Regions from separate parts of the Variovorax sp. LARHSF232 genome, predicted to be linked through region 2. Evidence: predicted binding sites of a transcription regulator. Region 2 holds the regulator's gene; the other holds the start of a gene.
What was found. Region 2 encodes HrcA, which represses chaperone genes, less so after heat shock. Its sites were predicted from a motif close to TTAGCACTCNNNNNNNNNGAGTGCTAA; they were not measured.
Positions count from the first base shown of each region.

Region 1: a site for HrcA is predicted at 1,336-1,362, ahead of groES (co-chaperone GroES). Genes of this name have one in related genera too.

Region 1 is NZ_JBIXJS010000001.1:553,634-557,039, reverse strand. It holds gene groL (chaperonin GroEL) at 1-872, opposite strand, end outside; gene groES (co-chaperone GroES) at 959-1,249, opposite strand; gene ACIPRI_RS02730 (hypothetical protein) at 1,613-1,759, shown strand; gene ACIPRI_RS02725 (pirin family protein) at 1,775-2,668, opposite strand; gene ACIPRI_RS02720 (LysR family transcriptional regulator) at 2,779-3,406, shown strand, end outside.
Region 2 is NZ_JBIXJS010000003.1:514,434-517,839, reverse strand. It holds gene ACIPRI_RS11280 (hypothetical protein) at 1-544, shown strand, start outside; tRNA gene ACIPRI_RS11275 (tRNA-Ile) at 699-775, opposite strand; gene hrcA (heat-inducible transcriptional repressor HrcA) at 800-1,804, opposite strand; gene ACIPRI_RS11265 (NAD kinase) at 1,833-2,741, shown strand; gene recN (DNA repair protein RecN) at 2,743-3,406, shown strand, end outside.

The DNA.
Region 1 (3,406 bases), on a different contig from region 2:
TCTTCCAGCATGGCCTTGCGGCGGTCGCCGAAGCCAGGCGCCTTGACGGCCACGACCTTCAGGATGCCGCGGATGGTGTTCACGACCAGGGTCGCCAGGGCTTCGCCCTCGACTTCTTCGGCAATGATCAGCAGGGGACGGCCAGCCTTGGCAACTTGCTCCAGCGTGGGCAGCAGGTCGCGGATGTTGCTGATCTTCTTGTCGAACAGCAGGACGAAGGGGTTGTCCAGAATCGCGGATTGCTTTTCCGGGTTGTTGATGAAGTAGGGCGACAGGTAGCCGCGGTCGAACTGCATGCCTTCGACGACGTCGAGTTCGCTGTCGAGCGACTTGCCGTCTTCCACGGTGATCACGCCTTCCTTGCCGACCTTGTCCATCGCGTCAGCGATCAGCTTGCCGATGGTCTCGTCGCTGTTGGCCGAGATCGAGCCGACTTGCGCGATTTCCTTGGACGTGGTGGTCGCCTTCGAAGCCTTCTTCAGCTCGGCGACCAGGCTGGTGACAGCCTTGTCGATGCCGCGCTTCAGGTCCATCGGGTTCATGCCGGCGGCAACCAGCTTGAAGCCTTCGCGAACGATGGCTTGTGCCAGCACGGTCGCGGTGGTGGTGCCGTCACCGGCGTTGTCCGAAGTCTTGGAAGCCACTTCCTTCACGAGCTGGGCGCCCATGTTCTGCAGCTTGTCCTTGAGTTCGATTTCCTTGGCCACGGACACACCGTCCTTGGTCACGGTAGGGGCGCCGAAGGAGCGCTCGAGCACCACGTTGCGACCCTTGGGGCCCAGGGTCACCTTGACTGCGTTGGCCAGGATGTTCACACCCTCGACCATGCGCGCGCGGGCTTCGCCGCCGAAGACTACGTCTTTTGCTGCCATGTTCTTTAACTCCGAAATTCAGTTAATTAATCAGTTGGGGACAGAGCAGTCAGCCGCTTCGCGCCTGCCTGGTCTGTCCCGCAAAATCACTTTTCGACGACTGCGAAGAGGTCGTCTTCCTTCATCACCAGCAGCTCGTCGCCGTCGACCTTGACGGTCTGGCCCGAGTACTTGCCGAACAGGACGCGGTCGCCGACCTTGATGTTCATGGCGATCAGGTCGCCCTTGTCGTTCTTCTTGCCCGGGCCGACGGCCAGCACTTCGCCTTGATCCGGCTTTTCGGCGGCGTTGTCGGGGATGACGATGCCCGAGGCGGTCTTGGTTTCGCTTTCAATGCGCTTGACGATCACGCGATCGTGCAAAGGACGAAGTTTCAATTGCATCTCCTGATATGAAACGGGGGAAGGAACCGGGCCCCAGGCGGGGCGCCAGCGGCCAAATCGACTGGAGGAGGGTGCCGTTGTTAGCACTCAACCTCAGCGAGTGCTAATCATAAGGGTTTTTGTGACGCTTTCAAGAAGGCGGGCAGGGGCGCAGGGGCAAACCCAGGCCTCGACGTAGGCGCCGATGAGGCCGACCCGTCGGACGGCGGGAGGCGCCGGCCCCCGCCGTTGGCCGTCGGAGCACGCCGTCAGGCGAAGGGGCAACTGGCGCCCGGCTCGCAGCGAAAGCAGAGGACGGACGGTGCTATCGGCCAGCGCCATGCTGGCGTCACCGTGAACAAGAACGAGGAGCCCGCCATGCCGATCCCGATTCCCCGCCCCGACCGCGATCCGATCCCGCTGGTGCTGGGCGCGCCCCTGCCGCCCCATCAAGCGCCGGTCCAGGCCCCCAAGCCGGCGCCATGCAGCATGCCACCGGCGATGCCGTCACACGAGTCGAAGTAAGGCGGTCGGGAGGGCTCAGCCCAGGCGCCCTTGTGCCCGCAGCTGCGCGCCGATGCGCGCGATTTCTGCCTCGCCCTTCGCCAACGCCTGCGGGCTCGTATGCACCGAGTAGTGACCCATCACCAGATCATGCGGGTGCTTGCGGGCCGAGCCCAGTACAAAGGCTGTCTCGCCGTGCGCCACGAAGTCGATCGCATCGCCGGACTCTTCGAGCATTGCCAATTCGCCCGCACCGATCGGATCTGAGTCCCCGGCGTCGAGCCGGCCGGCATTGACGGCGACCCACGCCACCGTCTGGCCGGCAGGAGGCGTGAAGCGCCAGCGTTGGCCGTCTTGCAGATGCACGGCCAGATAGGTCATTGGCGCCGGTGCAGGAACGGGGCTGGTCGCCGCCCCGTAGCTGCCGAGCAGCACCCGCGCCGGACCATCCCGCGGCACCTGCGCAGGAGCCAGGTAGAGGCTGTGCGCTGGCGCGTTCTCCGTGTCGGCCGGCAAAGCGACCCATAGCTGGAAGCCGCGCACGCGCGCCACGCCGGGCGCCGGCGCACCCGTGTGCCAGACGCCGTTGCCGGAGCGCATCCATTCGACGCCGCCACTTCGCAGCACACCCTGTTCGCCGGTCGTGTCTTCATAGAGCGTGTCGCCTTCGATCAGATAGGTCAGCGTGGCGATGCCCGAGTGGGGATGCATGCCGAAGCCCTTGTGCCCGCCCGCGGTATCGAAGCCGAAGAGGTCGAGGAACACGAAGGGCTTGAGGAATTCGCCCAGGTCGCTCGGGCTCACCAGCCGCGTGATCGGCCCATGCGTGCTGCCGCGCGTGCGGTAGACGATGGCGCGCGGCTGGGCCGTGGCAGGGCTTGACGCCAGGGCGTCGGTGCCGATGTCGAAATGTTGTTGTTGCGAGCGCATGGTCTGCCTTCGAGAAAAGGGATGCCCTGAAGATAGGGCGCCGTTCATTGCTCGACTAGACGGCACAATTGGAATTAACTCATCCAAAAATACGACGAATCACCCGCAGAATGCTCGACCTGAATGACATCGCCATCTTTGTGCAGGTCGTGCGCTGCGGCAGCTTTGCCGAAGCGGCGCGGCGCCTGGGCATGCCGTCCAACACGGTGAGCCGACGGCTCCAGCAACTCGAAGCCCAGCTGGGCGCGCGCCTTTTGCAACGCTCCACCCGCAAGCTCACGCTGACCAGTGCCGGCCGGGACTTTCACGAGCGCTGCGCCGGCGCTGTGGACGGGCTGATCGAGGCCGGACAGGCCCTGGCGGCCGGCGGCCAACAGCCCAGCGGCCTGGTACGCGTGGCCGCGACGGCCGATTTCTTCGACTTCTTCCCGATGCAGTGGGTGGCGCAATTCCTGGCCGCGCACCCGTTGGTACGTCTGGACTTCGTACTCAGCGACGAGAAGGCCGACCTCATCGCCGACCAGATCGACGTGGCCATCCGAGGCGGCCCCTTGCCCGATTCCGGCTACGTCGGCCGGCAGCTCTTTGGCGCGCGCAGCGGCGGCCTGGTGGCCAGCCCTGCCTACATCGCAGCACGCGGAGCGCCCGGCACCTTGCAGGCGCTGACGCAGCACGACTGCGTGACGTCGGCGCCCCCGAGCGGCCGCATCAGTTGGCGCCTGACCGGGCCCGACGGCG
Region 2 (3,406 bases):
GTTCAAGAACAACATTGAGAAGGCGCGCACTTACAGGTTGCCCACCTATGAGGGCGTCTTCAATGTGGGGCTCTTCATTGCTATTGCTGAACAAGACTTGAGCACCTATGCCGAGTCCATCTTGCACGGGCGCTCCCAGTGGCATCGAAAGTTCCATGCCCGTGGACTTGCTGTTCTGTTGTATGAGTTGGCTGAAGATTTGCCCGAGCTCTTGGGCAAGAACTATCGCAAGTGGCTGATCGAACTGGGCCTCGGTGATGAGTGGCTTGATCGACTAAATGCCATCACAAAGTCCATAGCTGCTTTCCGTAGAGCGCATGAACCATTCTTGCTCAAGGTGCGCAACTATGTCGGTGCCCACCGCGACCACGACGCATACGCGCAACTTGAAGTGCTGGAAGGCCTTGACGTGCTTGAGGTGTTTGGTCTCGCACCTCTTCTTTCATCCCCGCTCGACCAACTTGTCGTTTTCAACATCGACCTCAACCGCTACCTCAGCAAATACAACGTGATCCTTGCCCAAATGGCACGCGCCGAGCGTTGATCGCTCAAGTTAGTCGGCCGCCTCGGCAACCGCCCTCAATCTGGAGTTGCGCATCCATCTTTGGAAAAGTGGAGGCGGAGTGGAGACGGACTTAAAAACCAAAAAGCCCGCTACCGATTCGATAGCAGGCTTTTCAATAACCACGCGGTGATTTTGGTAGGCCGTGCTGGGCTTGAACCAGCGACCAACGGATTATGAGTCCGCTGCTCTAACCAACTGAGCTAACGGCCCACGTGGGGCGCCATTCTACTTTCGCTACTTTCGGTGGCTGAGCGCGTTGCTCACCAGGCGCGAGGTGATGTCGACGATCTGGATCATGCGCTCGTACGGCATGCGCGTCGGGCCGATCACCCCCAGGGTGCCGACCACCTGGCCGTCGACCTCGTAGTTGGTGGTGACCACCGACAGTTCTTCATAGGGCACGACCTGGCTTTCGCCGCCGATGAAGATGCGCACGCCCTCGCCCTTGCTCGATACGTCCAGGAGGCGCATCAGCTGCGCCTTCTGCTCGAACAGGTCGAAGGCGCGACGCAGGTGGGTCATGTCGCTGGAGAAATCGCTCACCGACAGCAGGTTGCGCTCGCCGGAAATCACCACTTCGTCCTCGGCCTGGCTCAGCGCCTCGGCGCTGACCTGCACCGCGGCCTGCATCAAGGTTGCGATCTCGCTGCGCAGGGTGTCGATCTCGGACTGCAGGCGGTCGCGCACCTGCTCGAGCGTCAGCCCCGAGTAGTGCATGTTGATGTAGTTGGAGGCCTCGACCAGTTCCGACTGGCTGAAGTCGATCTCCGGAAAGATCACCCGGTTCTGCACGTCGCCTTCGGGCGAGACGATGATGACCAACAGGCGCTTTTCCGACAGCCGCAGGAATTCGATGTGGCGGAAGGTGGAGGTGCGGCGCGGCGCCATCACCACGCCGACGAACTGCGACAGGTTCGACAGCATGTTGGCCGCGTTGGCGATCACCTTCTGCGGCTGGTCGGCCGCCAGGGTAGGTGCCGCAATCTCGTCACGCTTGGCGGTCAACATGGTGTCGACGAAAAGACGATAGCCGCGCGCCGTCGGCACGCGGCCGGCCGAGGTGTGGGGGCTGGCGATCAGGCCATGCTCCTCCAGGTCGGACATCACGTTGCGGATGGTTGCCGGCGACAGTTCCAGCCCCGGCACGCGAGACAATGTGCGCGAACCCACGGGCTGGCCGTCGGCGATGTACCGTTCCACCAGGGTCTTGAGCAAGAGACGTGCGCGATCGTCCAGCATTTGATGATTTTAATGTTGTAATTTGTACATGACCCCCCGCTTCCGGCACGTTGCGCTCATCGGTAAATACCAGCAAAGCGGTGTGCGCGCGCAATCCAGCGCTCCGGACGAGATGCTCGACAGCATCGGCCTGTTCCTGCAGGCCCGGGGTTGCCAAGTGTCGGTGCAAAAAGGCGAGGACGACGACGCGGACGGCGCCGAGCCGCCCGGCCGCTACCCGGCCCTCAGCGTCGAAGAAATCGGCCAGCAGTGCGACCTGGGCCTGGTGGTGGGCGGCGACGGCACCATGCTGGGCATCGGCCGGCAGCTGGCGCCCTTCGGCGTGCCGCTGATCGGCATCAACCGCGGGCGCCTGGGTTTCATCACCGACATCCCGCTGGACAACTACCAGTCGACCCTGGTGCCCATGCTGGCTGGTGAGTACGAACAAGAGCGCCGCGGCCTGATGCACGGCCAGGTGCTGCGCGACGGCCAGATCGTGTTCGAGGCGCTTGCCATGAACGACGTGGTGGTCAACCGCGGCGCCACGTCCGGCATGGTGGAGTTGCGCGTGTCGGTGGGCAGCCATTTCGTGGCCAACCAGCGCGCCGACGGCCTGATCATCGCCACGCCCACCGGCTCCACCGCCTACGCGCTGTCGGCCGGGGGGCCGCTTCTGCATCCGGCCGTCTCGGGCTGGGTGCTGGTGCCGATCGCGCCGCACACCTTGTCGAACCGGCCGATTCTTCTGCCGGACGACGAGGAAGTCACCATCGAACTGGTGGCCGGCCGCGACGCCAGCGCCAGTTTCGACATGCAATCGCTGGCCACTCTGGCGCACGGCGATCAGATCGTGGTGCGGCGCTCCGGCCTGAACGTGTGCTTCCTGCACCCCAAGGGCTGGAGCTACTTCGACACGCTGCGCAAAAAACTGCATTGGAACGAGGGGGGTTCCTGACTTGGCTCTGCGAAGGATCACTCTGCGCGATTTCGTCATCGTGCGCTCGCTGGACATCGACCTGTCGTCCGGCTTCACCGTGCTCACCGGCGAGACCGGTGCCGGCAAATCCATCCTGATCGACGCGCTGCAACTGGCGCTGGGCAGCCGCGCCGACCCCGGTTCCGTGCGTGAGGGCGCCCAGCGCCTGGACGTGAGCGCCGAGTTCGACGCCGCGCCATCGCTCGACGCCTGGCTGGACGAAGGCGGCTTCGAATCAGCAGCCGCCGGCGACGCCCTGCTGCTGCGCCGCACCGTCGATGTGCAAGGCCGCAGCCGCGGCTGGATCAACGGCAGCCCGGCCACCGCGGCACAGTTGCGCGAGCTGGGCGAGCGCCTGCTCGACATCCACGGCCAGCACGCCTGGCAAAGCCTGACCCGGCCCGACTCGGTGCGCGGCCTGCTCGATGCCTATGCCGGCGCGCGCCAGGACACGCTCGAAGCGCCCTGGCAGGCCTGGCGGCAGGCCGTCGCCGCCCTGGATGCCGCACGCAGCGCCCAGGATTCGCTGCAGCGCGAACGCGAGCGCCTTCAGTGGCAGATCGCCGAAGTCGCCAAGCTCGCGCCTGGCGCCGACGAATGGGAAGAGCTTTCCACCAGCCATTCGCGCATCTCCAACGCCCAGG